DNA from 4 places in the Clostridium moutaii genome. Region 3 is predicted to be linked to each of the others. Evidence: riboswitches for the same ligand, from Rfam matches in the RefSeq annotation. Region 3 holds a riboswitch; each other region holds the start of a gene.
The links. A riboswitch is a leader RNA that binds a small molecule or an ion and turns the genes downstream of it on or off. The one in region 3 is predicted to bind cobalamin.
Positions count from the first base shown of each region.

Region 1: another riboswitch for cobalamin. It lies ahead of hemA (glutamyl-tRNA reductase); the one in region 3 lies ahead of AB8U03_RS12510 (energy-coupling factor ABC transporter permease).
Region 2: another riboswitch for cobalamin. It lies ahead of AB8U03_RS08655 (cobyric acid synthase); the one in region 3 lies ahead of AB8U03_RS12510 (energy-coupling factor ABC transporter permease).
Region 4: another riboswitch for cobalamin. It lies ahead of AB8U03_RS03240 (BMP family ABC transporter substrate-binding protein); the one in region 3 lies ahead of AB8U03_RS12510 (energy-coupling factor ABC transporter permease).

Region 1 is NZ_JBGEWD010000004.1:604-6,274, reverse strand. It holds gene AB8U03_RS05530 (glycosyltransferase family 2 protein) at 1-643, shown strand, start outside; gene AB8U03_RS05525 (GtrA family protein) at 627-1,046, shown strand; gene AB8U03_RS05520 (glycosyltransferase family 39 protein) at 1,058-3,196, shown strand; cobalamin riboswitch at 3,337-3,504, shown strand; gene hemA (glutamyl-tRNA reductase) at 3,638-4,909, shown strand; gene hemL (glutamate-1-semialdehyde 2,1-aminomutase) at 4,910-5,671, shown strand, end outside.
Region 2 is NZ_JBGEWD010000007.1:29,198-34,868, reverse strand. It holds gene pdxR (MocR-like pyridoxine biosynthesis transcription factor PdxR) at 1-939, shown strand, start outside; gene AB8U03_RS08670 (NUDIX domain-containing protein) at 939-1,493, shown strand; gene AB8U03_RS08665 (energy-coupling factor transporter transmembrane component T) at 1,590-2,396, shown strand; gene AB8U03_RS08660 (energy-coupling factor ABC transporter ATP-binding protein) at 2,393-3,118, shown strand; cobalamin riboswitch at 3,231-3,404, shown strand; gene AB8U03_RS08655 (cobyric acid synthase) at 3,556-5,073, shown strand; gene cbiB (adenosylcobinamide-phosphate synthase CbiB) at 5,146-5,671, shown strand, end outside.
Region 3 is NZ_JBGEWD010000012.1:36,119-41,789, forward strand. It holds gene AB8U03_RS12495 (energy-coupling factor ABC transporter ATP-binding protein) at 1-617, opposite strand, end outside; gene cbiQ (cobalt ECF transporter T component CbiQ) at 631-1,410, opposite strand; gene AB8U03_RS12505 (hypothetical protein) at 1,414-1,752, opposite strand; gene AB8U03_RS12510 (energy-coupling factor ABC transporter permease) at 1,755-2,423, opposite strand; cobalamin riboswitch at 2,577-2,749, opposite strand; gene AB8U03_RS12515 (ferritin family protein) at 3,004-3,399, shown strand; gene AB8U03_RS12520 (tryptophan transporter) at 3,449-3,964, opposite strand; T-box leader at 4,115-4,355, opposite strand; gene AB8U03_RS12525 (CBS domain-containing protein) at 4,436-4,873, opposite strand; gene AB8U03_RS12530 (hypothetical protein) at 5,078-5,257, opposite strand; gene AB8U03_RS12535 (HNH endonuclease) at 5,495-5,671, opposite strand, start outside.
Region 4 is NZ_JBGEWD010000002.1:113,191-118,861, reverse strand. It holds gene AB8U03_RS03250 (hypothetical protein) at 94-477, shown strand; gene AB8U03_RS03245 (acetyl-CoA hydrolase/transferase family protein) at 493-1,809, shown strand; cobalamin riboswitch at 1,978-2,159, shown strand; gene AB8U03_RS03240 (BMP family ABC transporter substrate-binding protein) at 2,325-3,437, shown strand; gene AB8U03_RS03235 (ABC transporter ATP-binding protein) at 3,510-5,027, shown strand; gene AB8U03_RS03230 (ABC transporter permease) at 5,020-5,671, shown strand, end outside.

The sequences.
Region 1 (5,671 bases), on a different contig from region 3:
GATTGAAAAGTGGAAGGAAGGATATGATGTTGTATACGGGAAGAGGGCCAAAAGAGAGGGTGAGTCTTTTTTTAAGAAATTTACAGCAGGAGCCTTTTACAGAGTTTTAAAGAGTATGACAAGTATTGATATACCAGTGGATGCTGGAGATTTTAGGCTTATAGACAGGAAGGTATGTCATGCTTTAAACTCCCTGCCGGAAAAAAACAGGTACGTAAGAGGGCTTGTAAGCTGGATTGGATATAAACAAACTTATGTGGAATTTGTAAGACATGAAAGATTTGCAGGAGATACTAAATATCCACTTAAAAAAATGTTTAAATTGGCTTTTGACGGTATAACTTCATTTTCCTATAAACCTCTTATAATCTCAGGATATTTGGGAGCAGTATCATTTTTCGCGGGAATAGTTTTGATTATAATAAATTTTATAAAATGTATATCCCACGGCATGGATGTGGTAAATTTTCAATTTGTTATATCTATTGATTTTATTATGTTTGGAATTGTGCTTTCCTGCATGGGCATAATAGGCCAGTATATAGGGCGGATTTTCGATGAAAGCAAGGGAAGACCCAATTATATTATTGAAAACATAATAAGTAGAAGAGGTGATGAGAAGAAAAATGAGTCAGTTAATTAAAACTATGAATTTTATTTTTAATGGAAGACTTAAATTGTTGAGCCGATTTTCCACTACGGGTATATTGAATACGATAATAGATTTTGCTGTTTTTACCCTGTGTCAGGGTGCAATTGGATTACATTATACCACAAGCCAGATTATAGGTTATAGTTGTGGAGTTGCAAATAGTTTTGTATTTAATAAAAAATGGACTTTTGAATATAAAAATTCGGATAAAAATGCTGGTTATGAACTAATACGATTTATTTTAGTGAATGTTGCGTCACTTTTTATAACAGTGGTACTCATGAAATTTTTAGTAAATAATTTTAATTTTAATATATATGTGTCAAAAATAGTTGTAACACTTGCAGCCCAGGTAATAAATTTTTTATTATATAAATTATGGGTGTTTAATTAAGGAGTGAAATTATGAAAAATATAAAATTTACAAAAGAAAAATTTGCCCTATCTGTAGTATTGGTTATATCTGCAATATTGAATTTTGCGAATTTAAGTATAGAAGGATATGGAAACGAATATTATGCAGCTGGTGTAAAAAGCATGCTCATGAATTTTAAAAACTTTTTCTTTGTGTCATCTGATCCGGGTGGTTTTGCGTCTATTGACAAGCCACCTCTGGGTTTCTGGATACAGACTATATCCGCCAAGATATTTGGATTCAAGGGATGGAGCATATTACTTCCCCAGGCTCTTGCAGGAGTGATATCCGTCGGACTTTTATATTATATAGTTAAAAGATCCTTTGGAAAAACAGCAGCGTTTATTTCAGCACTATGTCTTGCAATCACACCTGTTTTTGTAGCAGACAGCAGGAACAATACCATAGACAATCTTTTGGTGATGACACTGCTTTTTGCCTGCATGTTTTTGTCCAAGGCTGCAGAAAAGGGAAGATTTAAATATCTTTTAATAAGCCTTGTTCTTGTGGGGGTGGGATTCAATATAAAGATGCTTCAAGCATATATGATAATTCCTGCCATATATATAACATATTTGATTTCTTCGGCTGTACCTGTCAAAAAGAGATTAAAGCACCTTGTTGTAAGTACAATTGTACTTGCCGTAGTATCCTTGTCCTGGGCAGTAGTCGTGGACCTGGTTCCTGCTCAGAACAGACCTTTCGTAGAAAGCAGTACAAATAACACTGTCATGGAGCTTATATTCGGACACAACGGATTGGAAAGGCTAAGCAGCACTAATGGCGGCATGGGCGGCGGCATGGGAAGAGGAAATGGAAACGCCCAGGGGGAAGCAAGAGGAAAATGGCAACAAGGACAAATGCAGGGCTTTGAAAATGGAAGCACCTCTGGAAGTGCCTCTGGGGCAGTATCTAAAAATGGAAATGCCTCAGAGAAAAGAGGAATACAGGGTTTCGGCGGAGCTGGTGGACCTGGCGGAGCTAATGGACTTTCAGGAAATTTTGGAGGCCAGACTGCAGCAGGTATTACAAGACTGTTCTCTAAAAATATTTTGTCGGATCAGATAGTTTGGTTTTTACCACTATCCATATTGGGATTTATTGCTGCAGCAATAGTAGAAAAGCTCAGGTTCCCCTTTGATAATAAAAGAAAATTGGATTTAATACTGTGGATCCTTTGGCTTGTTCCGGAATTTATATACTTCAGTTATACTAAAGGTCTGTTCCATCAGTACTATTTGACTATGATGGCTCCTCCAATTGCAGCTTTATCGGGTATAGGTCTTACTTCCATGTGGAAGCTGTATAAAGAAGGAAGTATAAAGAAATGGTTACTGCCTGGATCGCTTATTTTAGAAGGATTGCTGGATTTGCTTATGTTGTCCTATTTTAAGACTACTATACCTTCTGTAATTAAAGGTATAATCATAGCGGCTGTAGTGTTGTGCTTTGCTTCTTCTGTTTTGCTCATAATTTACAGGATAATGAAGAGAGAAAGTTTAAATCAAGGCAAGAATATAAATTTTGCCAAGGTGCTTGCCAGTCTTGCTTTTATAGGAATACTGATAACTCCTGCTATTGGATCTTCTGCTGCTGTAACTCATGGCGTAAATGGAAGCATGCCTGCTGCAGGACTGGAACTTCTATCCAGCAGTGGATCTGGCAGTGATATGATGAGGAGTCGTGGAAACAGCAGCCTCAACAGCGGAAACAAAAAGTTGATAGAGTTCCTTGACAGCCATGTTAAAAATGAGAAATATGCTCTTGTGGTTTCCAGCTCTAATACTGGTGGCAGTATAATACTTGAAAGCGGCAAAAGTGTGATGCCACTTGGTGGATTCTCAGGATCTGATAAAATACTTTCCTTAAGTGAATTCAAACAGCTTGTTAAAAAAGGTGAAATAAGATATGTACTTACAGGAGGAATGGGAAGAAATTCAGATGATATAATGAGCTGGGTTCAGAAAAACGGTAAAGCTGTTCCAGAAAGCCAGTGGAAGAATACCACATCTAATAATCAGCAAAATAAAAATGGTAATGGAACAGTCCAGAGCTCAGAAACAAATGAATTTGGAGGAATGGAAATGAATTCCCAAGCACTGTATGATTTACAAGGCACTGTAAAATAGGGAGGTTATGGAAAAATTTTGATGGGGGTCTGACCCCATTCCAAATTTTGGAACGGGGTCAGACCCCACACCACAAAGAATGTTTTTTCCCCACTAAATGAGAGTTGATTCTTTCCTTGATAATGTTATAATTAAGGTAAAATCTAATAATAAGTGTAGGTTAATTAAAAGGGAATCAGGTAAAATTCCTGAACTATCCTGTAGCTGTATTAGATGAATTTAAGTAATATAGGCCACTTGGGAAATGGGAAGGCATACTTAAATAATGAATCTTAAGTCAGAAAACCTGCCTATACTTTGCACCGTTAACTCTACAAGTGATAGAGGGGGCTTATATATTGATAAACTATTTTTACAGTAATATGTAATTAAATATTGATTACAAAAATCCTTTTAACACTTTGGTTAAAAGGATTTTTTTATTAAACGGGAGTGATAAAAATGGTACAGCTTATTGGAATAAAAAGTGAATGTAATATTGAAATCAGACAAAAGTTTTCTATTATAGCTTCAAAGCTGGAAGATAAATTAAAATGTCTCCATGAATTTCTGGGGAATGTTTTAATATTGAGTACCTGTAATAGAACAGAGATATATATGGATTCAAAATTTCAGAAGGAAGATTTAGTTAATATAGTATTTAAAGAATTGGATTGGGACATCAGACTTATTCCTTATACTTTTTATGCTAAAGACAGTGAGGCCATTAAACATTTAGTAGAGGTCAGCTGTGGGTTTCATTCAAAAATTCTGGGTGAAGATCAAATTTTAGGACAAATCAAGACCGCATATACTGCAGCGGTAAAAGCTAAAACTATAAAAGGCAGTCTTGAAAGGCTGTTTCAAAATGCAATAGCTTGTGGAAAGGAATTCAAAAGTATCTGTGAGATGTATAAGATACCTGTATCGGTTCCGTCCATAGTGGTAAGGGAAGCATTAAATAAAGGCTGTAAAAAGTATATGATAATTGGTTTCGGGGAAATCGGCAAGCTGGTGCTCAAGTATCTCGAAAGTTCCAATGCAGAAATGGTATATATTGTAGTCCGTGACTTGAATAAGATCAAAAATTTATGCTATGATTATAAATGGGTTAAATTTATAACCTTCAAAGAGAGAAAAAATTATTATAATAAGGTAGACTGTATCATAAGTTGTACTTCTGCACCTCATACAATAATTTTAAAAGAGGATATTCCATGGAAAAAATTACTTGTATTTGATTTGGCAGTGCCAAGGGATGTGGATACAGGTGTTTCGGATTTACCCCAGATCCAGCTCTATGATATTGACAGTATAAGCAAGATGGATGAAAGAAATAAAATCATGAGGAAAGAAAAGATGTTAAAATATAAATATATTGTGGATGACTATATAAACAAATTTATGGAATGGCAGGCTTTAGATGAACTTTCACCTGAAATACAAAAGATAAAAAAATATGGTGACGAAATCTGCAATAAAAGAATACAGACTTTTAAGAACAAAAGATATACAAAAGACAATGAAGTACTTGTAAGCACAATGATAAACAGCACTGCCAGAGTTTATGTGGACAGGGCAATAGAAGTGTTGAAGGAAGAAAAACTTAAAGGAAGAGAAGATGAGTGTCTGAAAATGATAAATAAAATATTTTTTCCTCCTAGCTATGATAATGATTTAAAGCAGGATTATGATAGTGATTTACAGCAAAATAAGGAATGGAGATGTAAATAGATGATAAGTGATGATATATTCAATGAGTCCAAATTATATATGCCTGGAGGAGTAAACAGTCCTGTCAGGGCATTCAAGGATGTTCCCCTAAATCCACCTGTAATAAAAAAAGGGAAGGGAGCTTATATTTATGATGAAGATGGCAATGAGTACATAGATTTTGTATGCTCCTGGGGTCCCATGCTTTTAGGACATTGTGACGAAGATGTGGTAAATGCCATAAAAAGCACCTGTGAAAATGCCATATCCTTTGGAGCCACTACTAAAATTGAATTGGATCTGGCTAAATATATATGCACAACTGTGGATAATGTGGAAATGCTCCGAATGGTAAATTCAGGTACAGAAGCTACCATGAGTGCAGTAAAGCTTGCCAGAGGCTATACAGGAAGGAACAAGATCATAAAATTTGCAGGTTGTTATCACGGACATTTTGATGATTTTTTGGTTGATGCGGGATCCGGAGTCATGACTGAAGGAATTCCAGGCAGTGCGGGAGTTCCTGAAGACAGCATAAAAAATACTCTTGTAGCCCAATACAATGACTTGAAAAGTGTAGAAAAGCTTTTTGAAAAACAAGGCAGTGATATTGCAGCTGTTATAATTGAAGCTGTGGCCGGGAATATGGGTGTAATTCCAGGAGATGAAGACTTTTTAAAGGGCATTAGAAAGCTCTGTGATAAAAACGGAAGTCTTCTTATCTTTGATGAAGTTATGAGTGGATTTAGGGTAGCTTATAAGGGTGCCCAAAGTATTTATGGT
Region 2 (5,671 bases), on a different contig from region 3:
TATATGGAGAATAAGGGAGTTGACATAGAGGGAAAAGATATACTTATAACAAATGGATTTACAGAGGGATTTGACTTGGTGTTATCTTGTCTTACCAATAGGGGAGATAATATATTGTGTGAAAATCCTACCCATAATACTGCAATTAAAATTATGAAATTGCACGGACTAAATATAAAGGGAGTTCAAGTTGGAAAAGAGGGTATAAATTTAAATGATCTTAAGGAAAAATTGGAAAGAGAAAAATTTAAAATCTCCTATTTTATACCTTCTTATCACAATCCCACAGGCATTGTGATGTCACCGGAAAAGAGGGTGGAACTGTACAATATACTTAAAAACTATAATGTACCAATAATTGAAGATGGTTTTAATGAAGAGCTAAGGTATTCAGGTGCACATGTGTCACCTATAGCTGCTTTTAGTGGAAAAGGTAATAGTGTTGTATATATAGGAAGTTTCTCAAAAATATTATTCCCGGGAATAAGAATAGGTTGGATATTATCAGATAAAATACTTACAGGATATTTAGAAAGTGCCAAGAGATCCAGGAATATTCATACATCATCCCTGGATCAGGCGGTTTTTTATGACTATCTTGAAAATGGAAATTTTGATAAATACATTAAAAAGGCAAGGAGAGTATACAGAGAAAAATATGAATTTGCATTAGAGTGCGCAAGGCAATATATATCAAGCAGAGAGATACTTGGAGAGGGAGGACTGCATATATTTATAAAATTAAAGAATATAAATTCCAGGGAGCTTTTACAGAGATGCTGCGAGAGAATGGTAATATTTACTCCTGGAGATGTATTTTATGTAGACGATGGTGGAAAGGATACTTTAAGACTTGGGTTTTCGAGAGTAAGTAAAAAGAATATTAAGAAGGGCTTTAAGATAATTGGAGAAGAAATTAAAAAACTGGGGGGAGCATAATGAAAAAAATATCACAGAGAACTGTGTATAAAGGAAATTGGATTAAATTAGAAGAGATAACTTATCTGGGGAAAAATCATGAGCAGCTAAAATGGGAGAGTATAGAGAGGACTAATACTATAAATACAGTTGTGATAATAGCTAAAATGATACCATCTAATAGATACATACTTATAAAACAATATAGACCGGCCATAGACAATTATGTTATTGGATTTCCAGCAGGACTTGTAGAAAGTGGCAGTTTACCGGAAAATGCGCTGAGAGAGCTAAAGGAAGAAACGGGATATATAGGAAAAGTAAAATCAGTAGGACCTTCACTGTATTCAAATGCGGCACTGTTAACGGATAAGGTAAGGGTAGCTAAAGTGGAAGTGGATGAAAATTTAGAAGAAAATAAAAACCCCAAGCAGCAGCTGGAAGCAGCAGAGGATATACAGGTGATTGCTTTAAAAAAAGAAGAAATGAAAAAATTTTTTATTAAAGAACAGGCAAGTGGAACTGCTTTGGGTATTGGTCCCTGGTATGCCTTTTTTGCTATGGATGATATGTAATAAAAGCATAAGCTAGAAGTTTGTTTGAAATATACTTATAATTATGATATATTTTTAACATGAGCATATTATAATTTAAAATTGAGGGTGTAATTTATGGAAGACTGGCTTTTAAAAAAGGATAACTATGTCCCTACAGAAGATAAAGATAAATTTATAGATAAAAGTATTTTTTCTATATTACATCTTCTGTCTCTTATTAAAAGAAATAATAGAAGAGGAAATAATTTTGTATACAATTTAAATCCTACAGTGAAATTGCTTTTTACCATTTTAAATATAATATTTTTATCTTTATCCAAGAGCTTTCACTATGTATTTCTGGTGGATGTATATTTCTTGTTAGTATTGAGCCTTTTGGATATAAGGGAAATAAAAAAAATATTGATTTTAAGTACAGCTGTGCCATTGTTTACTGTTGTAATGCTAATACCATCTATAATTATGGGAAATACGAGAAATAGCATATTGCTTATATTAAAAGTAGTTGGAACTATAATCTCCATAAATACTTTATCCTACACTACCAGCTGGCATGATATAATAAAAGCGTTAAAAAAGTTTTTTATACCAGATATTTTTATTTTAGTATTTGATATAACTTTAAGATATATTTATATTTTAGGAGAATTTGCACTAGATATGTTTTATTCTCTTAAGCTTAGGTCTGTGGGAAGAAATAACAATAAGTATTCTTCTATTTCAAAACTGATGGGGAGTTTGTTTTTAAAATCTAAAGAAATGGGGGATGAGATGTACTATGCTATGGAATGTAGAGGATTTACAGGGGAATACATCTCTCATGCAAAGTTTAAGTTTAAGTTTACAGATTTTTTATATTTAATAGTAAATATTTTTATTATAATTATGTATTTTTACATAACTGGGATGAGGTTAAGATGATAGAATTTAAGAAAGTATTTTTTAAGTATAAAGATGAAGAAGTTTTGAAAAATATAAATGTTAAAATAGCACAGGGAGATTCAGTGGCACTTATAGGGGCCAATGGAAGCGGTAAATCAACTTTTTTGAAACTATTGAACGGAATGATATTTCCTACAAATGGAAGCTACTATTTTAACAATTTAGAAATATCCAGCGATAAATTGGAACAAGGCAATTTTTCAAAGAAATTCCATAAAAAAATGGGATTTGTTTTTCAAAATTCAGATGCACAGCTTTTTTGTTCCAGTGTCTATGAAGAGGTGGCTTTTGGTCCAAGACAAATGGGCATGGATGAAATAGAAGTAAAAAAAAGAGTGGAAGATTGTTTAAATCTTTTAAATGTAAAGAATTTGGAAAATAAGGAGCCATATAATATAAGTGGAGGGGAGAAAAAGAGAGTTGCCATAGCTTCCGTACTTGCTCTTAATCCAGAAGTATTGGTTTTAGACGAACCTATGAGTGGAATAGATCCCAAAGGTAAAAAGTTTTTAAATAATTTATTTATAGAGTTAAATAAAGCTGGAAAAACTATAATATGTTCCACTCATGATTTTGAATATGTAAACGGACTTTTCAAACGTGTGTTGGTATTTTCGGAAGATCATTGTTTAATAAGAGATGATATTTATAATGAAGTAATTGAGGATAATGATTTTTTAATAAAATATAATATCAAGTGATTTTGGAGTTTAGGTGGAGATTGTCTATAAGGAGTATTTTCATCTAAATGGTAAAAATTTGCTTATATCTGTTGGTTGACATGAAAGCCGGATTATAATAAACTTAGACTATAATTAAATAAAAATTTTAGGTGCCTTATATAGGTGAAAAGGGAATACGGTTAAAATCCGCAGCAGCCCCCGCTACTGTATTTGATAATGAGTTTTGTTTTATCATTTTAGAATAAGAAGATAAAAACAAGCATTTATCATAAGTCAGGAAACCTGCCTAATTTATTTTGCTTTCGGAGGGGAAGAAACTTTTAGTATGATTGATTTCTCAGCACAAGCTGGGTTTTTATGTTAAAGGCAATGAGCTCTAGAGGCTCATTGCCTTTCGTTTTTATTTAAAAATAAATTTTTATTATACTTAAGAAGGTTAAGGAGGAGTAACCATTATGGCAAAAATTATGATTCAGGGAACAGGTTCTTCTGTTGGTAAAAGTATAATTGTTTCTGCTCTCTGCAGAATATTTAAACAAGATGGATATTCAGTATGTCCGTTTAAATCTCAAAATATGTCATTGAATTCATATATAACACTGGATGGCAAAGAAATGGGACGAGCTCAAGTACTTCAGGCTTATGCAGCTGGGTTGCAGCCAGAGTCCTATATGAATCCCATATTGTTAAAACCAACATCAGATAAAAAATGTCAGATAATAGTAAACGGCAAGGTATATGGAAATAGTACCGCAATGGAATATCACAATATGAAATTGGAATTTAGAGACATGCTTAAAAATCATTTTGAAAAAATGGAAAAAAGTTTTGAAATAATAGTTATGGAAGGTGCTGGAAGCCCTGCAGAAATAAACTTGAGGGACAGAGATATTGTAAACATGGGTATGGCAGAGATAGTAGATGCACCAGTGCTTTTAGCAGGTGATATAGATAAAGGGGGAGTATTTGCTTCTCTTGCAGGAACTATGTTATTTTTTACGAAGGAAGAAAAAAACAGGGTAAAAGGTACGATAATAAATAAATTTAGAGGAGATGTAGACATATTAAAGCCTGGTCTTAAAATGCTGGAGGATGTTATTAAAGTGCCGTGTATAGGAGTTATACCTTATTTTAATCTGGCATTGGAAGATGAAGATGGAGCTGTGGAATTTAACAAAAAGGTTACAGCACCTATAGATATAGCTGTAATAAAATTGCCTCATATATCCAACTTTACGGATTTAGATGCACTAAAAAGTGAAAATGATATTTCTGTAAGATTTATAACTTCCACAGAGGAATTTGGGAATCCTGATCTACTCATAATTCCTGGAAGCAAAAACACCATAGAGGATTTAATAAAAATCAGACAGTGTGGACTTGAAGCCTGTATTAAAAAATACAGTAATAGCGGAATTATAATAGGAGTATGCGGCGGCTATCAGATGCTTGGAAAGTCCATAAAGGATCCTTATGAGACAGAAACAGATGTAGGAGAAGTAGAAGGACTGGGACTTTTAGATATAGAGACTGTGTTTGAAAGGGAAAAAGTCACTACTAGAATAAAGGCTAGAAGTAATGTGGATTTTCCCATGACAAAAAATGATGGAGCTTTAGAAAAAAGGAAATTGGATGTATATGGATATGAAATTCATATGGGAATATGTAAATATGGTGCAGATGCAAAACCACTGTTTAAATTGATAGAAAAAAATAAGGAGAAGGTCAACATAGAAGATGGAGCTTTAAATGCAAAACAAAATGTATTTGGAACCTATATACATGGTATTTTTGATGCCATTGATTTTAGAGAATACATTGCAAACAGGATAAGAGAAAATAAGGGATTGAGTTATAAAAAATCAACAATCTATGAGGATCTTAGAGAAAAAGAAATAGACAAGCTAGCTAATATAGTCAGGGAGAACATTGATGTGGGTAAAATATATGACATTATGGGCATTAAAAGATAAAAATTTGATACACTACTACAATAATGTCAGAATAGGGGGGTTAATTTGTCCATTTCCTTTGTATATATGAATATCATGGACCTTTTTGCAGCAGTTATAATAGATTGGATAATTGGGGATCCGCATTGGTTTTCCCACCCTGTTATATATATAGGAAAACTTATATCTTATTTGGAGAAGAAAGGCAGAAAACTTTGTAAAAAAGACAATACTTTGAAAGCTTTTGGAGGTTTAATAGTTGTAATAGTAGGAGCAGTAAGTTTTTTCATACCCTTTACAGCACTTGTATTTCTAAGAAAACATGTGATTTTATATCAAATAATAAATATATTTATTATTTGGACAACTATTTCCGCTAAATGTCTGGCTGTAGAAGCTAAAAAGGTATATTATGCTTTAAAAAAAGAAGATATTGAAGATGCCAGGTTAAAGCTCTCTTATATAGTGGGCAGGGATACTTCTAATTTAAAAAGTGAAGAGATAGTAAGGGCAGATGTGGAGACAGTGGCGGAAAATACCTCTGATGGAGTTATAGCTCCTCTAATATATGCAGCTGTATTTGGAGCACCCTTTGCAATGCTTTATAAAGGTATAAATA
Region 3 (5,671 bases):
TCAGCTAAAAGAGGAACTGTATCCACATCATGGGTGGCAAAAATCAAAGTAATTCCAAGTTTTTTATTTATTACATCAAGAAGTTTGATTAATTTATATACTCCCCTGGGATCAAGAGCTGCCGTGGGCTCGTCTAAAACCATTACTTTAGGCTTCATGGCCAGGACACTTGCAAGTGCAATTCTCTTTTTTTGTCCTCCACTTAAATTATGTGGGCTTTTGTCATCATAACCTGTCATTCCAACCACCTTCAATGACCATGCTATTGTATCCTCCAATTCTTTCCCGCTCATACCCATGTTCAAAAGCCCATAGGCAATTTCCTGTCGAACTGTAGAATTAAAAAGCTGATCATCAGAGTCTTGAAATACCATGCCCACCATACGCCTTATTTCAACTAAATTCTTTTTACATACCTGAAGTCCATTTATTGTAATAGTGCCCGATTTAGGCTTTAAAATTCCATTAAACAGATGAAAAAGAGTGGATTTACCTGCACCATTTGGGCCAAGTATTGCTACCTTTTCTCCACTTTTTATTTTCATATTAACATCTTTAAGTGCCAAGCTTCCATCACCATAAGCATAGCTGACTTTGTCCACATCAATAAGTTCCATATATTATTCTCCTTTAAATGAATATATTTGCAATAATTAAAGCTGCCAATAAAACTGTTCCTAATATTCCAAAGCGAAAGTCCTTAGCTGGAATGGGGTATGTAAAAAATTTAGCTTGTTTACTCTCTTCGTTATATCCTCTTGACAACATGGCATTGTAAACCCTCACACTGCGATCTAAGGATTCTATTATGATATACACTGCTATTTTCCCCGCATCTTCAGCACGGTGCATCCAGCCGGAATTATCCCCCATGCGGCTCAATTGAGCATGCCTCATACTTTTTCCCGTATCCTCAATTATAAATATATATCTGTACATCATATCGGCTAAATCTATCATAATTGAAGGTACTTTAAATATTCTGAGTGTTTCAAGTATTTCAATCATCGGAGTGCAGAAAGAAAGTACACATGCCAGGCTAACCGCTGTCATTATTCTAAGCATTAACAAAATTCCCAGTACAAGACCTTCCCCGTAGATATTAAAATGATATCCTGCAAATGGAATATAAGTTAAAACATGTTCTCCATTTGTAAATAACATGCTTGCAAACACAAGCCAAGCTATACTAAAGGGCATAAGAAGCCTCTTTATAAGTCTTTTCCAGGGCATATTCAAGGTATAATATCCAATTATAGAGAGTACCCACAGAGAAACTATTAGATACCAGTGTGAAAAAAAAGTTACAATTATAATTGCACTTAAAAACAATGTTGTTTTTACCCTTCCATCCAAACGGTGTAAAAAACTTTTATTACCAGATATTTTACCAAATGAAGATAGTTCCATAATTTATTCTTCCTTTAACGATTTTTTATTTCTAGCTGATTCACCAAATAATTTTTCCCAGTGATGTCCCACTATTAAACCTGAAAAAAAACCTGCTACAGTAAATGCTCCTACCTGTGCATCACCAGGTAATTCAATAAAGGGTTTGTGCTTATTGGATGCCATGGTATTTACCTTATCATCTGTACCTCCGGCTTTCATTTTATGATTGACCATATATTTTGATGCCCCAAATATAACAATAAATATAATTATCATTACTATTAATACAACCCTAGTAAATCCATCTAGAAATTTAACGCTTGTACCCTTTCCATTTTTTATATTATCACTTGATTCCATAATTATTTTGCCTCCTCCTTTCTAAGTACACCCGGCAACAAATCAGGACGCCTTTTTACCATGACCTGAAGAACCAATGCTGTAAATACTGCTTCTGCTATAGCTAAAGGCAATTGAGTAGGACCATAACCTAAAAAGAATATCATCCACTGTTTAACTAAAGGAACATTTCCATGCAAGCTGATTGCAAGTTCAAGAGCAGCTACCAAATATGTAACTATATCTCCCACAAAACCTGCCACTCCTGCGGCCAGCCAAATCGGGCTTTTAAAGTATCTGAATAGTTTCCATGACAAATATCCTAAAATTCCTCCTGCTATACCCATGGAAAAAGTGTTTGCGCCGATGGTGGTTATGCCTCCATGTCCCAGGAATATTGCCTGGAAAAACAATACTATAGCTGAGATAACACCAGTTGCAAAAGGTCCCACGATAATAGCCGCCAGTGCCGTACCACAGGGGTGAGAACTGGAACCAGTTACAGGAACAGGAATATGCATAACAGATATAATAAATACGGCTACACCTACCATTGCCAAAAAAGGTTTATAATATAAGTTCTCTTTAACTCTTTTTTTTATCTCTTTAACGCCCGGTATCATAAATATAGCACTTATAGCATACCATGTTCCCCAAGCCTGTGGTGATAAAATACCATCTTCAATATGCATTTCTTATTACCTCCAATTTTAGATTTAAAAATCAATTTTAATTCTAAATAAAAATTTAACCCCTTAGCTAGAAGCGCTGAGGGGTTAAAATTTATAAAAAACAATATAAATTTCTATATTACAGTCACCTCCCTATCACTCGTAGAGTTTAACGGTTTCCAAATAATATAGGCAGGTCTTCTGACTTGGGATCATCATCCTTATAACCTTCCCAGTTTCCCAGTGGTATATCTATAAGGACTCCTCTTTTACAGCGGCGGGACCGTGTAGACTTCTCATCTAACTTCCCTTTTAAGTAAAAATACACCTATATATTTTAATATTATTTTTGTCATATTTACTTTTAAAACTATTACATGTAACAATTAAGTTAAGTTTCTCACAAATTTATTGTACTGTCAAGCTGTAATTAAAGTCTTAAATACTTGTCAAAAATGCTTTACAATATAATAGTAAATATTACATAATTATTACCATAAACTTCTGAGGGGTAATAAATTGGAAACAGAAATAAATTTTAATTATCTCATAACGTCAGTAAGAAATTGTTGTTGATGTAAAACTAACTTATGAAACAACCTTGGGAGATACAGAAGGCACTGATGTCCAAAGATCAATAAAGCAAACCTTTAAAGGTGAAACAAAAGAAGCTGGTTTATATACTGCTATAGCACGTCAAGCTCAAAGGCAGGGATATGGAGAAATTGCAGAAATACTAAAAGTTCTTGCAAAAGAAGAAATAGAACATGCTGCCACATGTGCTGAATTAAACAATATGATAGCGGGAGATTGCTTCCAGGATATAAGACAGATGCTGGAAGGAGAAATTTTTGCAAATAAGTCAAAACGTGAAGATGCACTTCACTCGGAAGAATTAAAGGTTCATTCTGCAAGAGAGTTTTTTAACTCTGCTTCTAAAGACAAAGGCCGTTATGCCAGAATACTTGAAGGAATATTAAAAAAATATAATAAATAACTTAAAAAATCAAGGGATATAAAATCACACCCTTGATTTTTTTAATAATTTATATTTGTTTTACTGCCCCTCTTTTTACTGCTACATTTATTATATTAAATAAAACTGCACCCACTATGGTATTTACAACAGCTGCGGGTAAAACTACAGTTAAAAATAATGCCGTAAAGCTAGTCCCAAGTCCTACTGTAAGCAAAACCACAGTTAAAAATGCAGTACCACTTACTATTGTTCCAATTGCTGTAGTCAATACAATATTTATCTGATTATTCACTTTATCCCTAAAAGGTTTTACTAAAATAAACATTACATTTATAGTTATGAATTTGTCAATTACATTTGCAAATTGTCCTCCGGGAAAAGTTGTAGTTGCTGCCGCTAAAATACCTGCCACAACACCCGAACAAACACAAGTCTTGTAATCCCTGTTCAATATAAGTATTATAAAAAGCATGGCAAGAGATATATCTGGTTTCATTCCAAATAATATTGGAGGCACAACTTGATGCAATACTGCACCAATCGCAAGCAGTATAGAATTTATAATCATTTTTTTTAAGTTCATAATTGGCACTCTCCTAAAATTATAATTTTAAATATTAAACCCTAAGCCAATCCCTAAGTTTATACAATAATTGAGAGAGAAATATTTCTTTCATAACATAATAAACACCACCAATGTCTATATTTTTCCATAAAAAAACTCCATCCTAAAAACTAGGACGGAGATATCCGCGGTACCACCTAAATTGTGTCTATTAAACACCCCTTTTTCAGATACAAACATATCCTATCCGTTATAACGTACGGCTAACGTTAACCACTACTTTCTACCTGAGTAGATTTCAATTTACTCCTCTTAGGTCCATTCACTACATATCCAGTATTGAGATTTCACCATTCTCAACTCTCTATAACTTAATTATATAGTTACTCTTCCTCGTCAAAGGATTTAATATTTAAATTAAGTATATGATATCACTTGAATTTTATAATGTCAACATGTATTTTTATAGAAGAATGATTTTAATTAAAATCATTCTTCTATTTTACCAGCTAGGCTGCAATTTTTATTAAATAACCCTTTATAACAATAATTTATTATATCACTTCGTTTTATAATTCCTATAAATACATCTTTATCATCTATGACTGGTACGAAATTTTGATTTACAGCAAGTGATATCAAATCTTTCATATCAGAATTAATTCGAACTGATTTATTGTTCATCCGCATGGAAATTTCTTTTAGAAGTACCTTGTCTGTATTCTTAAAGTTCAAATCAGGAGTGTTTTTCAACTTCCAAAGTAAATCTCCTTCTGTGAGCGTACCCACATATTTACCTTTATTATCAATAAGTGGAATAGCTGTATACCTATACAACTCCATTCTCTCCAGTGCTTGTCTCATAGTTGAGTGTGGTGTCTCATAAACTACATCTGCCTTAGGTGTGAGAAAAAATGCTATATTCATATATTTCTACTCCTTAATATCTTTATTTTAATGCTAAAATTCTGTATTTCTTTTCAAGTCATTATAATAACTCAATTAGACAGCTAGAATGTTCATCGAAATTTAAGCCTTACTAATAGGCCAATTATCACTACTAATATTTATTATAGAAAAATATAGATTCCAGATAATAATTGACCTAACAGCATAGGATTTTAGTAAATACTACTTCGAACATTCAGCTTCTACTTGAAGTAATTTTCTAAGCACGTCCTCTATATTATCCACTAACTTTTCATCAATCTTTACATTGTCCTCATTTACAGCATCAATTGCAATTTTCAAGCCTTTAGTTATATTACTTATTTCCTCCAGCGTTAACAACATAAGTATATTCTCTTTCATGTCAATAACCCCCTTATCTAACTTAATTTTTTTGGAAAGCGACTATATCCATTATCCCTTTATTTTATTTTGTAAAATTTAAGTTAATATAAAGTGCTTATTTAGAGATAATTTTATTAATTAGTGTTTTAGTAGATATTTTTATAATAACTTGCAAGTTTAAAATGATCAACTTGCAATTTATCTTTAATTTCATTTAATACCCTTACTATAAAGTGTATTTTGAAACAGCTGTTATTAGAAATTTGCTATAAAATCATAATATTCTTCCATCATATATTCTGTGTATGTCTTTCTCCCCATAAGTCTGTATATCACATCAAAACTTCTATATCCCTCTTTATATAATTTATATTCTTTTAAAAGTTTTTTTAACATACCCTTATTTATTTGAAGAAGGGTTACTAATTCATC
Region 4 (5,671 bases), on a different contig from region 3:
CAGTTGTATTAACATATAAAAAAGAGAATCCATTTGGATTCTCTTTTTTATTTTGAGTAGAGTAAATCAAATCTTTTAAAAGGTGGTTTTAAAATGATCTCTATGAAGCTGGAAAATTTATATAAGAATAAATTAGTCAGTTCAGATGAAGCTGTATCTAAAATCAAGAATGGTGATAATGTAGTTTTCGGACAGGGTCGTGGAGAGCCTTTGTTTCCTCTCCATTCATTGATAAAGGATAAGGAAAAATATAAGAATTTGGGACTATATAATATGATACCTATGTCTCAAAGTGAATATGCAGAAGAAGGAGTGGAAAAATATATTCACATTATAGCATTAAAATGGATAATATTCAAAATATACAGAAAATTATCTATTTTAAATTTGCCATATAAATACGCATCTCGGACGTGTTTGTCTTTTATTGACTGGATAAGTTTTATATTATATACTAATATGTTAATATTGAATTGAAAGGATGGTGTTGAAATGGTTTCCGTAAAATTAAAAAGTTTGTATAAAAGTAAGCTGGTTAATGCTGATGAAGCTGTGTCTAAAATTAAGTCTGGTGACAACGTGGTTTTTGGACATGCGGCTGCAGAACCTATGATGCTTTTACATGCCCTGGTAAGAAATAAGACAAAATATAGAGATGTGGAACTGTACAGTATGCTGTCCATGTCTGAAAGTGAATATGTACAGGAAGGGCTGAAAGAATATATCCACTACACTTCTTTATTTCTCGGCAAGAATACAAGAGAAGCTGTTAACTCTGGAAGGTCAGACTATATTCCCTGCTTTTTTCATGAAGTCCCTAAGTTGTTTAAAGAGAATTATATACCCGTAGATGTGGCACTGATTCAGGTAAGCAAGCCGGACAAACATGGTTTTTGCAGTTTTGGAGTGTCCAATGATTATATAAAGCCGGCGGCAGAGTGCGCCAAACTGGTTATTGCAGAAGTGAATGAAAATATGCCTAGAGTTTTAGGAGACTGCTTTATAAACATTTCAAACATAGATTATATAGTTGAAAGTTCCAGACCTATAATTGAAATGGAATCTCCTAAGATAGGGGATGTGGAAAAGAAAATAGGCGAGTACTGTGCTTCTCTAATAGAAGACGGGTCCACTCTTCAGCTCGGAATAGGAGCTATTCCCGATGCAGTGCTTTCATTCTTAAAAGACAAAAAGGATTTGGGAATACATTCTGAAATGATATCTGACGGAGTTGTAGACTTGGTGGAATCCGGCGTTATCACAAACAGCAGAAAAAGCATCCACAGAGGGAAAATAATCACTACTTTTCTCATGGGAAGTAACAGATTATATGATTTTGTAGATGACAATCCTATGGTTGAATGTTATCCCGTAGACTATGTAAATGATCCCATGGTTATCATGAAAAATCATAAAATGGTGTGTATAAATTCCTGTGTGGAGATAGATTTGACTGGACAAATATCTTCTGAAAGTATAGGAGTGAAGCAGATAAGCGGTGTCGGCGGACAGATTGATTTTGTAAGGGGGGCAAGTATGGCTGAAGGCGGAAAATCCATTATGGCCATATCATCCACTACAGCAGGCGGAAAAATATCAAGAATAGTTCCTTTTCTAAATAAGGGAGAGGCGGTTACAACTTCAAGGAATGATATACAGTATATAGTTACTGAGTATGGAATAGCCCAGCTTAAAGGAAAGTCATTGAGAGAAAGACATAAAGAGATTATAAAAATTGCTCATCCAAAATTTAGAGATAAACTTATAGAAGAATTTGAAAGCAGGCTTAAATGCAGATATTGTGAGTAGATAATATACTATGTCAAAATGTGTTGTATACGTGATATAATATACAGGAAGTGATTTATGTGAAAACGTAGCTCACTTCTTTTTTAGGAGTATTTGGTTTAAATATAAGTTGACTGGATAAATTTTATATCATATACTTAACAATAAGATAATAAATTGTTTTTAAAAATTTAATATTTAATGTTAGGTGCTGTTTTTAATAGTTAAAAGGAAAAGTGCAAGAAGCACTGCAGCCCCACCGCTACTGTATGGAGGATGAAACCTTGTTTATATCACTGGTAATGTATCTGGGAAGATAAGGGAGTAAAATGAATCTGAGCCAGGAAGCCTGCCTGACGTTTTTGTTAATTCTTTCGGAGGGAGGTATTATACATTTTGCTAAATTGCGTTTTATTTGTAAGATATACGTAAATGGTTACATTAAGATGTAAATAATTGAGATCCGTAGGGGGTCCCTTTTTTGTTTTGCTCAAAAATTTTTTGATGATGAATTATAATATGGGAGGAAAAATTTTATGAAAAGATGTAGAAAAATCAATCTGATTTTATTGTGTGTCATTGTGGCAATGTCAAGTTTTATAGTTGGATGTCAAAGCAAGACACAGGAGCAATCTGCTTCAAGTAATAAAAAGATTAAAGTTGCTTTTGTCTATGAAGGCCCTATAGGTGATGCAGGATGGAATTTTGCTCAGGAGCAGGGAAGAAAATATCTGATGAGTCATATGCCAAATGCAGAAGTGACATATGTGGACAATGTTCCTGAAACTGCCGATTCAGAAAAAGTATTTACGCAGCTTGCCCAAAAAGGAAATAAAATTATATTTGGGACAACTTATGGATATATGGATTATATGACTGATGTGGCAAAAAAGTTTCCGAATGTAGTTTTTATGCACTGCAGTGGATATAAAACGTCAAGTAATCTAGGTACATACTTTGGACGTGATTATGAAGGCAGATATCTTTCTGGAGTCATTGCAGGAAAGTATACAAAGAGCAATGTAATAGGATTTGTAGCCCCATTTTCTATACCTGAGGTGGTAAGAAATATTGATGCATTTACACTGGGAGCCCAATCGGTAAATCCAAACGTAAAGGTTAAAGTGGTATATACAAATTCTTGGAGTGATCCGGCAACTGAAAAAACAGCTTCCAACAGTCTTATAGATGCGGGTGCTGATGTGCTTGCAATGCATCTGGATTCTACAACTGTGCCCCAGACTGCCCAGGAAAGAGGAGTGTATGCAATTGGATTCAGTTCGGACATGAGGTCCAAAGCTCCAAAAGCGGTACTTGGGGGAGCAGTGTGGAACTGGGGTCCGTATTATGTGAAAACAGTCAAAGCTGCAGCTGATGGTACATGGAAGTCATCACAATATTGGGGTGGAATTGAAGATAATTCAATAATCGATATAGGGCCTTACGGAAGTATGGTAAGCAGTGATGTAAAGTCATTGGTTTCAAAAGATAGAAGCAATATTATAAATGGAAAACTCAATGTATTTGAAGGACCTATATATGACCAGTCAGGAAACCTGAAAGTTGCCAAAGGTCAGAAACTTACGGATGAACAAATGCTTTCAATTAACTGGTTTGTAAAAGGCATTGAAGGAACAATTTCTAAATAGAATATAGTATTTTCACATACCGGCTTTTTTAAAGAGTCGGTATGCAGATTTTAAAGGTTTGAGAGGGATAGCATGGAAAAAACACCAATAGTTGAAATGATAAATATATCCAAACAATTTTCTAAGGTACCTGCCAATGACAAAATTTGTTTTTCATTAAATGAAGGGGAGATTCATGCACTTTTAGGGGAAAACGGAGCAGGAAAGAGCACTCTTATGAATATACTATCAGGGCTTTACAAGCCGGACAGCGGTAAGATAAAAATAAATGGAAAAGCTGTGGAATTTAATTCACCAAAAGACTCCATAGCCTGCGGTATAGGAATGGTTCATCAGCATTTTGAACTGGTGGATGCATTCACTGTTTCCGAAAATATAATGATTGACCTTAAAAATTTAAAACAAATTTATAATAAGAAGCTTATAAACAATCAGATTGTAAAAAGCGCTGAAAAATATGGGTTGAAGGTAGATCCGAATGCAAAGGTATGGCAGCTTACAGTAGGGGAAAGACAAAAAGTTGAAATTACAAAAGTGCTGATGCATGGAGCAAAAGTACTTATAATGGATGAACCTACTGCAGTGCTTACAGAAAATGAGATAGAGTCCTTTTATAATACGCTCCATTTGCTTGTAAAAGAAGGAAAATCCATTATAATAATATCTCATAAGATGAAAGAAATTATAAAAAATACAAATAGAATTACAGTATTGAGAAATGGCAAATCAGTAGGTACATTTGATACGAGACATGTGGAAGAAAACAAAATTTCAGGAATGATGATGGGAAAAGGTAAAATATATATTTTAAGTAAAAGAGCTGAAATAAAACAGAGAAAAGTTTTAGAATTAAAAAATGTATGCTGTTATTCTCTAAAAGGATCTGTAAAGTTGAAGGATATATCTTTTAGTATACATGAGGGAGAGATATTTGGTATTGCAGGAATCGATGATAATGGTCAGAGGGAACTGGCGGAAGTTATTGCAGGACTTGTTCCCATTGAAAAAGGCGATATAATTTTAAATGGATCAAGCTGTATAAATGAAAACAGGAGAAAACATATAGAAAGTGGGATAGGTTATGTGCCTGAGGACAGGATGAGTACAGGACTTGTTGGAAATATGAACATCTGCGAAAATATGATACTTGAAAGTTATAGATATGCTCCTGGATTTTATATAAACTGGGGCAAAATATGTAAAAATGTATCAAATGTAATTAAACAATTTGGTATTAAGATATCTTCTATAAATGATAAAGTCAGCATAATGTCTGGAGGAAATATGCAAAAACTTCTTCTGGCGAGGGAAATTGAGTTACATCCTAATATAATTGTTCTTTCATATCCATTTAGAGGTCTTGATATAGGGTCTTCACAATATATAAAAAAACTTCTGATAGACGAGAGAAATAAAGGCAAGGCAATTCTCCTTATTTGTGAAGAAGTTGAGGATTTATTACAGCTTTCAGACAGGATTGCTGTACTGCACCAGGGATCCATAATGGGCATAGTAAAACCTTGTCAAGTTAATGTTAAATCAATAGGACTTATGATGTATGGGAATGAAAGGGATGATTATAATGGCTAGACCAGATTTTATAAGGTGGAAGTTAGAAAAAACAAATTCTTGTTCCATTGTAAAAAAAATAACCGTTCCTGTTGTGTCCTTAATCGGTGGGATTGTATTTTCATCTGTTATAATTGCCATCACTGGAAATGATCCGGTAGATGTATGCTATCAGATATTTTCAGGAGCATTTGGATCCTTATATGGTATTTCTGAAACTGTGGCAAAATCCATTCCACTGATGCTCACTTCTCTTGGAGTTTCACTGGCTTTTCGCATGAAGCTCTGGAATATAGGGGGAGAAGGTCAATTTTTTATGGGAGCTTTTGGGGCTTCCTGGGTTGCGCTTAAGTTCCCGGAGCTTCCTATGGGAGAACTTTTGATGCTGATGCTTGTATGCGGTTTTATATCAGGGGGAATATGGGCTCTGATAGCGGCAGTTCCAAAGGCATTTTTAAATATAAATGAAACTATCAGCACACTGCTTTTAAATTATATAGCTATTTTGTGGGTTCAATATCTGGTATTTGGACCATGGAAAGATCCTGAAGGCAAAAATTTTCCTGTAACTGCAACTTTTTCACAAAACGCAACTTTACCCTCTTTTGGAAATACAGATATAAATGCAGGACTTTTTATTGCATTTATAATTGCAATACTGATGT